DNA from 3 places in the Kitasatospora sp. NPDC057692 genome. Region 2 is predicted to be linked to each of the others. Evidence: predicted binding sites of a transcription regulator. Region 2 holds the regulator's gene; each other region holds the start of a gene.

Region 1 (3,268 bases), on a different contig from region 2:
GGGCCGGGAGGCCGAGCCCGCCGAGATCGCGGCCGAGCTGGACACCACCGAGGCCCGGATCAAGGACGTGCTGGACTGGGCGCGGGACCCGGTCAGCCTGAACATGTCGGTCGACGACGAGGGCGAGACCCAGTTCGGGGACCTGGTCGAGGACACCGGTGCGACCTCCCCGGAGGACGCCGTGATGGTGATGCTCCGCCGGGAGGAGCTGGACGGCCTGATCGGGCGGCTGGACGACCGGACGGCCTCGATCATCCGGTCGCGCTACGGCATGGAGGACGGCCGCGAGCGCACCCTGACCGAGGTGGGCAAGCAGCACGGGCTGACCCGTGAGCGGATCCGCCAGATCGAGAAGCACGCGCTGGCCGAGCTGAAGAAGATCGCCGACCACGCGGGCTTCGAGGCCGCGTGACGCGGGCCGGGGGAGTGACGGAGGCCGGCGGGCCCGGTGCGGAGCGGTCCGTACCGGGCCCGCCGTCGCGCCGGGGCCTTCTAGGCTGGTGACAGCGGGCGGGAACGGCGTCGGGGGAAGGTCGAGAGCGGTGGAGGCGAAGGTGTCGGAGGAACAGGCGGTCGAGGAGACGGCGGCCGAGCGGGCGGCGGAAGAGTCGGCGGAGCAGACGGCGGCGGAGAGGGCGCGGAAGGCGGCGAAGGCCCGGCTGGTCTTCGGCGACCCGCTGGAGCGGCAGTCCCGGGACGACACCGACACCGGCTGGGGCGACCGCCCCGGGGCGGGGGACGGCGGTGGGCGGGGCCTCGACTGGTACCTGAGCCAGCGCCCGCCGCACCACGGGGACTGACCGGCCGCCCCCGGCCCGGCCTCAGCCGGCCCTGGTGACCAGGGCGTCGCGGATCTCGGTGAGCAGCTGCACCTCCTTGGCCTCGGCCTCCGCCTGGACCTCGGCCAGCGTCTTGCGCCGGGCGGTGTAGCGGGTCATCGGCAGGATCAGGCAGAAGTAGACGACGGCCGCGGTGATCACGAACTGGAGGGCCGCGCTCAGCACGCTGCCCCAGAGGATGAGGATCCCGGTCGTGACCTCGCCGGTGTCGGACACCTCGCAGGGGCCCTTGAGGCAGGAGCTGTAGGACGCGAGGTCCTTGGCTCCGAAGGCGCCCACGATCGGATTGATCACGCCCTTCACGAAGGCGTTGACGATGTTGGTGAAGGCCGCGCCGATGACCACGGCGACGGCCAGCTCGACGACGTTTCCGCGCAGCAGGAATTCCTTGAAGCCTTTCATGCCGCGTGAACGACGACGTCGTCCGCCGGTCACGGGTGATTTTCTCCCCCCTCCGCCGGACAACCCGTTCGGCCCACCGGCGGCGGCGCCCCGGGCGCGGGCGGGACCGCCCGGGCCGGGCCGAGGGTGAGCGCGGCCGCCGCCGCGAACAGCAGCACGGCCGGGACCGGGACGCGGTGGCGCAGCGCCCGCCGGAGCCGGCAGCGCGGTCCGGCCCGGCCGCCGATCGGCGCGAACGGCGGCACCGGCTGCCGGGGCGGCACGCTGGACGCGGGCAGCGGCGGGATCGGCAGCGGACGGGGGGAGAGGACGGGCGAACCGGTGCGCACGGGCACCTCCAGGGTCGGCTTTCGGGGTTCCGGTGACCGCCACTCTGGGCCGCCCGCGCCCCGCCCGGAAACGGTGATTCCCAGCCTGTGGAAAACCCCGGGGCTGTGGACGGAAACCTTCACCCCGAGGAGTGAGGGAACGCCCCCGGAGATGACGGAAGGCCCGTCGTTCCCGCGGGGAAGCGGGAGCGACGGGCCTTCCGGAACCTGGCGCCGGTGCCCGGCCGAAGGTCAGCCGGCCGCCGGAGCGGGGCTCGCGGCGGGAGTCGACGAGCTGCTCGACGAGGACGAGCCCGAGCCCGAGGAGGACGTCGACGAGCCCGAGGCGGACGAGGAGGCCGAGGACGAGCCCCCGCCCACCGAGCTGCTGGAGGAGGAGCGGCTGTCGGTCCGGTAGAAGCCGGAGCCCTTGAAGACCACGCCCACCGCGGAGAAGACCTTGCGGAGCCGTCCCTGGCAGTCGGGGCACGTGGTCAGCGGCTCGTCGGTGAACTTCTGCACCGCCTCCAGGCCGTTGCCGCACTCGGTGCACTGGTACTGGTACGTGGGCACTTGTCTTCCTCCTGGCACTCTCGCCTGATGAGTGCTAACGATGGTCAATGATGCGGCATTCCGGTGGATCAGTCCAGCGACTCGAATGTGAGATGAGTCGGCCCCGGTCCCGATCCGGCCGGTGCGCTCAGTGCTCGGCCGCGCCCACCAGCCGGGCCGGGGCGCCGCGCTCCGCGGAGCCGGCGGTCACCGTGCCGCGCGCGCCGCGCGGGACCAGCAGCCTCCGGAACGTCACCAGCGCGATCAGGCCCAGCCCGGCCCCGGCCACCGGCACCAGGAACCCGACCGACGGCCCGTGCGCGTCGATCAGCCGCCCGGCCGCCGTCGCGCCGGTCGCCAGGCCCAGGCCGATGGCACCGGTCAGCCAGGTGAACGCCTCGGTCTTGGCGCCGTCCTCGACCAGCGTCTCGACCAGGGTGTAGCCGCTGATCAGGGTGGGCGCGATGGCCAGGCCGCAGACCAGTCCGGCGATCGAGAGCGAGACCAGGTCGGGCATCGCCCACAGGGTCGAGCAGCCCAGCACCAGCAGGCCGTAGCCGATGACCATCCGCTGCTGGACGGGGCGCCGCCAGGCGATCACGCCGTACAGCACGCCGGCCACCATCGAGCCCCCGGCGAAGACGCCGTACACGGTGCCGGCGGCGCCGTGCCGCCCGACCGAGTCGGCGAAGGCGTTCACCGAGACCTGCATGCCGCCGAAGACGGCGCCCACCCCGAGGAAGGCGCCGGCCAGCAGCCGGACGCCGGGCGAGGCCAGCGCCGAGGCCTGCCGGACGCCGGGCTCGCGCACCACCCGGGCGGGCGCGCTGCGCCGCCGGGCGGCGAAGGCCAGGCCGCCGGCCAGGGTCAGCGCGGCCTCGGCGACGAGCGCGGCCGAAGGGCTGACCGAGGTGGCGACGGCCGCGGCCAGGATCGGGCCGATCACGAAGGTGAACTCGTCCGTCACCGACTCGAAGGCGAAGGCGGTGCTCAGCTTGGCGGCGGAGGCCGGGGACGCGCCCCCGGCCGAGAAGGTGGCGATCCAGCGGGCCCGGACCATGGCGCCGACCTGCGGCACGCTCGCCCCGGCGGGGGCGGCGGCGAGGAACAGGCTCCAGGCCGGCGCGTGCCCCAGCGCGAGCGCGATCAGCGCGCCGACCGAGACCG
Region 2 (3,268 bases):
GCGGCGGGCGCGGACCCGGCCGTCGCCGGCGCACTCCGGGCACGGGGTCGGCACGACGGTGCCGAAGCCCTGGCACTGCGGGCAGGGGCGGGAGGTCATGACCTGGCCCAGGAAGGACCGGGTGACCTGGGAGACCTCGCCCTTGCCGCGGCACATGTCGCAGGTCTGCGCGGAGGTGCCGGGCGCGGCGCCCTCGCCGCTGCAGGTGGTGCAGGTGACGGCGGTGTCGACCTGGAGTTCCTTGGTGGTGCCGAACGCGGCCTCCTCCAGGGTGATCTCCAGGCGGATCATGGCGTCCTGGCCGCGCCGGGTCCGCGAGCGCGGCCCGCGCTGGCCGGAGGCCGCGCCGAAGAAGGCGTCCATGATGTCGGAGAAGCCGAAGCCGGCCGCGCCCGCGCCGAAGCCGCCCGCCCCGCCGCCCCCGCCGTTGGGCGAGAGCGGGTCGCCGCCGAGGTCGTAGACCTGGCGCTTCTGCGGGTCGGAGAGCACCTCGTAGGCGGCGTTGATCTCCTTGAACCGCTCCTGCGTCTTCGGGTCCGGGTTGACGTCCGGGTGCAGTTCGCGCGCCAGGCGCCGGAACGCCTTCTTGATCTCGTCCTGCCCCGCATCCCGTCGGACGCCGAGTACCGCGTAGTAGTCCGTGGCCACCAAATGCTCCGCTTGTTCCGCCTGTAAGAGTGCTTGCGACTGCGGTCACCATCAGATCCGATGGTGACCGTTCCTACGATTCGGCCAGGATCTGGCCCACGTACCGTGCCACCGCTCGCACCGCCCCCATTGTGCCCGGATAGTCCATCCGGGTCGGACCGATCACACCCAGTTTGGCCACGCTTTCGTCGCCCGAACCGTAACCGACCGAGACGACCGACGTGGAATTCAGCCCCTCGTAGGCGTTCTCGCGGCCGATCCGGACCGTCATCCCGGCGTCCGCGGTCTCACCCAGGAGGCGGAGCAGGACGACCTGCTCCTCCAGTGCTTCGAGCACCGGCTGGATGGTCAGCGGGAAGTCGTGGCCGAAACGGGTCAGGTTGGCCGTGCCGGCCAGCATGATCCGCTCCTCGCTCTGCTCGGCGAGCGTCTCGAAGAGCGTCGCCAGCACGGTGGTCACGGTCGGCCGGTCGGCCGCCTCGAACAGCGAGGGCAGCTCGTCCAGCAGCCCGGGGACGTCCGGGAGCCGCTGGCCGGCGGCCCCGGTGTTGACCCGGGCCCGCAGGTCCGCCAGCAGGGTCTCGCCGACCGCGCCGGGGCAGTCCACCAGCCGCTGCTCGACCCGGCCGGTGTTGGTGATCAGCACCAGCATCACCTTCGCCGGGGCCAGTGCGACCAGCTCGATGTGCCGCACCGTGGAGCGGCTCAGCGAGGGGTACTGCACCACCGCGACCTGGCGGGTCAGCTGGGCCAGCAGCCGCACCGTGCGGGCGACCACGTCGTCGAGGTCCACCGCGCCGTCCAGGAAGTGCCGGATCGCCCGCCGCTCGGGCGCGCTCATCGGCTTGACCTCGGCCAGCTTGTCGACGAACAGCCGGTAGCCCTTGTCGGTGGGGATCCGCCCGGCGCTGGTGTGCGGCTGGTGGATGTAGCCCTCCTCCTCCAGCGCCGCCATGTCGTTGCGGACGGTGGCCGGGGAGACCCCGAGGTTGTGCCGGTCCACCAGGGCCTTGGAGCCGACCGGCTCCTCCGTCCCCACGTAGTCCTGGACGATCGCGCGAAGCACCGCGAGCTTGCGGTCGTCGAGCTGGCGGACCTCACCGGCCATGGGGCACGCACCTCCGTCTTCACGCGTTGTCCGTTGTGACACGCCGTCGTGGCATGTGTCCGCATTTCGAGCTGTCGGGCCGGCCCCGAGGGACCCGGCCTTGGCACTCTGAACGCCTGAGTGCCAGAACCGTACCTGCCAGTGTAAGGCCCGGGTCCGACGGCAGGAACGGCCCGGCCGGGGTGATCCTGCCCGCAGTCGGCGGCGCGCGGATGATGCCGAGGGCCCGCCCTGGTGGCAGCATCGAAAGCGGACGGCGAACGGAGGAACAGCGATGTCGACCTCGGGCCCCCACACCCGTTTCGCCCCCGACCGCGGCCTGACCGGCCGGATGGTGGGGACGATGTTCCTGATCGGGCTGCTGTACGTCGGGTTCACCGGGCTGCTGATCGCCCTGCTGCGCGGCGCCTGGCCGATCATCGTCCTGGTCTCCGGCGGCCTGTTCGTCGCCCAGTTCTGGTTCAGCGACCGGATCACCGAGCGGGCCATGGGCGCCCACCCGGTCACCCCGGAGCAGTACCCGCAGCTGCACGGCGCCGTCGACCGGCTCTGCGCGCTCGCCGACATGCCCAAACCCCGGGTGGCCGTCGCCCGGAACGACATGCCGAACGCCTTCGCCACCGGCCGCAACCCGCAGAAGGCCGTGGTCTGCGTCACCACCGGCCTGCTGCGCCGGCTGGAACCGGAGGAGCTGGAGGGCGTGCTCGCCCACGAGCTGTCGCACGTCGCCCACCGGGACGTCGCCGTGATGACGGTGGCCGGCTTCCTCGGCGTGCTGGCCGGAGCGATGACCAGGATCGCGATGTACGGCGGCTTCATGGGCGGCGGGCGCAACAGCAACGACCCCAACGCGGCGATCGTCGCGCTGGTCGTCCCGCTGGTGTCGATCGCCGTCTACGCGATCAGCTTCCTGCTGACCCGGCTGCTCTCCCGCTACCGGGAGCTGGCCGCCGACCGGGCCGCCGCCCAGCTCACCGGCCGGCCCAGCGCGCTGGCCTCGGCGCTCACCAAGGTGACCGGCCAGATCGCCGCCATCCCGACCAAGGACCTGCGCCAGGCGCAGCCCTACAACGCCTTCTACTTCGCCCCCGCGCTGAGCGCCCGCGAGGCCGCCACCCAGCTGTTCTCCACCCACCCGACGCTGGAGCAGCGGCTGGCCCAGCTCGCGAAGATCTCCGCCCGGCTCGGCCGGTGACCCGCTGACCGTCGACCCGTTGACCCGTTGACCGTTGACCCGACCTCCGGAAGGACCGCCGTGGGAATCCTGGACGCGCTGTTCGGCCGCAGCAGGCCCGTCAGGCCCGACCTCGACCAGCTGTTCGGGGTGCCGTCCGCCGCGCTGACGCTGGAGGCCGGGGCGGGCCTGCGGCCCACCGGCCTCGGCTCGGTCTGCTTCGCCTCGGTCGAGGGCGGGGCGTTCGACGAGGTCGAGCGGCAGGTCCGGGCGCTGCTCGACGCCGACACCGGGCGCGGCGGGGTCCCCGTCGAGGCGTCCAGGGACGACTACGGCTA
Region 3 (3,268 bases), on a different contig from region 2:
TGACCAGGTCGCCGTACTCGCCGGTGGCCGCGTTGTAGCCCTGGCCCAGCTCCAGCTCGGAGACCTTGGAGGTGATGACGTAGCCCTCCAGGCCGGCGTTCTGGGCGATCCAGCGCAGCGGCTCGTGCAGCGCCTTGCGGACGACCGCGACACCGGTGGCCTCGTCGCCGGACAGGCCCAGGCCGTCGTTCAGCACCTTGGCGGCGTGGACCAGGGAGGCGCCACCACCGGCGACGATGCCCTCCTCGACCGCGGCGCGGGTCGCCGAGATGGCGTCCTCCAGGCGGTGCTTGCGCTCCTTGAGCTCCACCTCGGTGGCGGCACCGACGCGGATGACGCAGACGCCGCCGGCCAGCTTGGCCAGGCGCTCCTGCAGCTTCTCGCGGTCCCAGTCCGAGTCGGTGTTGGCGATCTCGCCCTTGATCTGGGCGACGCGGCCGGCGACGGCCTCCGACTCGCCGGCACCGTCGACGACGATCGTCTCGTCCTTGGTGACGGTCACGCGGCGGGCCGAGCCCAGCACGTCCAGACCGGCCTGGTCGAGCTTGAGGCCGACCTCCTCGGAGATCACGGTGCCGCCGGTCAGGACGGCCAGGTCGCCGAGGATCGCCTTGCGGCGGTCGCCGAAGCCCGGGGCCTTGACGGCCACCGCGTTGAAGGTGCCGCGGATCTTGTTCACCACGAGGGTGGACAGCGCCTCGCCGTCGACGTCCTCGGCGATGATCAGCAGCGGGCGGGACGAGCCGCCCTGCAGGATCTTCTCCAGCAGCGGCAGCAGCTCCTGGATGGAGGAGATCTTGCCCTGGTTGATCAGGATGTACGGGTCCTCGAGGATCGCCTCCTGGCGCTCCGCGTCGGTGACGAAGTACGGCGACAGGTAGCCCTTGTCGAACTGCATGCCCTCGGTGAAGTCCAGCTCCACGCCGAAGGTGTTCGACTCCTCGACGGTGATGACACCGTCCTTGCCGACCTTGTCGATCGCCTCGGCGATCAGCTCGCCGACCTGCGAGTCCTGGGCGGACAGGGTCGCGACGGCGGCGACGTCGTCCTTGCCCTCGATCTCGCGGGCGACCGACAGCAGGTGCTCGGAGACGGCGGCGACGGCCTTGTCGATGCCCTTCTTCAGGGCGGCCGGGCCGGCGCCGGCGGCGACGTTGCGCAGACCCTCGTTGACCAGGGCCTGGGCCAGCACGGTGGCGGTGGTGGTGCCGTCACCCGCGACGTCGTTGGTCTTGGTGGCGACCTCCTTGACGAGCTGCGCGCCAAGGTTCTCGTACGGGTCGTCGAGCTCGACCTCACGGGCGATGGTGACACCGTCGTTGGTGATGGTCGGGGCGCCGAACTTCTTGTCGATGACGACGTTGCGGCCCTTGGGGCCGATGGTCACCTTGACGGTGTCGGCCAGCTTGTTGACACCGCGCTCCAGCGAGCGGCGGGCGTCCTCGTCGAACTGCAGGATCTTCGCCATGTTCCCTATTCCCTCGGGGGTGCGACCGTCGCGGCGGCCGCTCGACTACGTGAACCAACAGACACGCCCCGGTCCCCTGTCACTGGGACACGGATCCGGGGCGTGGCTGAACGTCTTACTTCTCGATGATGGCGAGAACGTCGCGCGCGGAGAGCACCAGGTACTCCTCGCCCTGGTACTTCACCTCGGTGCCGCCGTACTTCGAGTACAGGACGATGTCACCGACGGCGACGTCGAGCGGCAGACGCTGGCCATCCTCGAAGCGGCCCGGGCCGACGGCCAGGACGACGCCCTCCTGGGGCTTCTCCTTGGCGGTGTCCGGGATAACCAGGCCGGAGGCCGTGGTGGTCTCGGCGTCGAGCGGCTGGACCACGATGCGGTCCTCGAGCGGCTTGATGGCAACCTTGCTGCTGGTGGTCACGTCCGAGCTCCCCTTCGGAGATTACGGGGTTTTCTAACGGGTAGGGGCGAACTCGCGGATCTGCCGTCGCGGGGGTCAGACACGCACTGTCGCGTTAGCACTCCCCCGGTGGGGAGTGCTAGTGATGACCATAGGCCGCGGTTAGCACTCAGTCAACCAGAGTGCCAACGACGCGCCCGTCGGCCGTCTGCGGCGGACGCGTGACCGTACGCGCGTACGAGACCGTGCCCGGCCCGCGCCGGTCGTCCCCGGCACCCGCCGACCCGCGAGAATGGCGGGGTGGAGAACGACGACCTGCGGCCCCTGCTCACCGACCGGGGCCAGGCCCTGCTCGCCGAACTGCGCGACTTCGCGCCCGGGGAGGAGCTGGCGCTGGCCACCCGGCTGCGCAAGGAGCACCCCGCCGACCTGGTGTCCGCCGCCTTCGGGCAGGCCCGGCTGCGGCAGCGGGCGCGGGCCAAGTTCGGCGCCGACGCCGACCTCATGTACTTCACGCCCAACGGCGTCGAGCAGTCCACCCGGCGCGAGGTCGCCGAGTGGCGGGCGCGCCGCTTCGCGGACCTCGGGGTGAAGCGGCTGGCCGACCTCTGCTGCGGGATCGGCGGCGACGTGCTGGCGCTGGCCCGGGCCGGGATCGAGGTGCTCGCGGTCGACCGGGACCCGGCCGCCTGCGCCGCCACCGCCGCCAACGCGGCCGCCCTGGGGCTGGCCGACCGGGTCGAGGTGCGCTGCGCGGACGTCGCCGACGTCGACGTCACCGGCTTCGACGCGGTCTTCACCGACCCGGCCCGGCGCACCTCGCGCGGCCGGGTCTTCGACCCCGAGGCGTACGCGCCGCCGCTGTCCTGGGCGATCGAGGCCGGCCGGCGCACCCCGGTCGGCGCGCTCAAGGTGGCGCCCGGGATCCCGCACGAGGCGGTGCCGGCCGACGCGGAGGCCGAGTGGGTCTCCGACCACGGCGACGTCAAGGAGGCCGTGCTCTGGTTCGGCACCCGGGCCGGGCACCCGCACCGCGCGACCCTGCTGCCGCAGCGGGCCAGCCTGACCGGCGGCGAGCTGCCCGATCCGCCGGCCGGCCCGGTCGGCCGCTACCTGTACGAGCCGGACGGCGCGGTGATCCGCGCCCACCTGGTCGCCGAGGTGGCGCGGCAGGTCGACGGCCGGCTGATCGACCCGAAGATCGCCTACGTGACCTCGGACCACCTGGTCGACACCCCCTACGCGCACGGCTTCGAGCTCACCGACGTGCTGCCGTTCCACATCAAGAGGCTCAAGGCGCTGCTGCGCGAGCGGGGCGTCGGCACGGTGGTGATCAAGAAGCGCGGGATGGCGATCACCCCGGAGGAGCTGCGCCGCCAGCTGAAGCCCTCCGGTCCGAA

Evidence for each region. The regulator HrcA, encoded in region 2, represses chaperone genes, less so after heat shock. The targets are predictions, from matches to a motif close to TTNGCACTCNGNNNNNCNGAGTGCNAA.
Region 1: the regulator HrcA is predicted to act here: its motif matches at 2,134-2,160, upstream of ACFVFS_RS25830 (FmdB family zinc ribbon protein).
Region 3: the regulator HrcA is predicted to act here: its motif matches at 2,031-2,057, upstream of groES (co-chaperone GroES).

Annotation. Positions count from the first base shown of each region.
Region 1 is NZ_JBHVIV010000051.1:8,451-11,718, forward strand. Features, by position in the region: gene ACFVFS_RS25810 (sigma-70 family RNA polymerase sigma factor) at 1-412, shown strand, start outside; gene ACFVFS_RS25815 (hypothetical protein) at 555-800, shown strand; gene mscL (large conductance mechanosensitive channel protein MscL) at 822-1,241, opposite strand; gene ACFVFS_RS25825 (hypothetical protein) at 1,271-1,570, opposite strand; gene ACFVFS_RS25830 (FmdB family zinc ribbon protein) at 1,802-2,122, opposite strand; gene ACFVFS_RS25835 (MFS transporter) at 2,250-3,268, opposite strand, start outside.
Region 2 is NZ_JBHVIV010000064.1:17,875-21,142, reverse strand. Features, by position in the region: gene dnaJ (molecular chaperone DnaJ) at 1-648, opposite strand, end outside; gene hrcA (heat-inducible transcriptional repressor HrcA) at 722-1,756, opposite strand; gene htpX (zinc metalloprotease HtpX) at 2,031-2,951, shown strand; gene ACFVFS_RS29270 (hypothetical protein) at 3,012-3,268, shown strand, end outside.
Region 3 is NZ_JBHVIV010000092.1:21,730-24,997, forward strand. Features, by position in the region: gene groL (chaperonin GroEL) at 1-1,468, opposite strand, end outside; gene groES (co-chaperone GroES) at 1,584-1,889, opposite strand; gene ACFVFS_RS34440 (methyltransferase domain-containing protein) at 2,169-3,268, shown strand, end outside.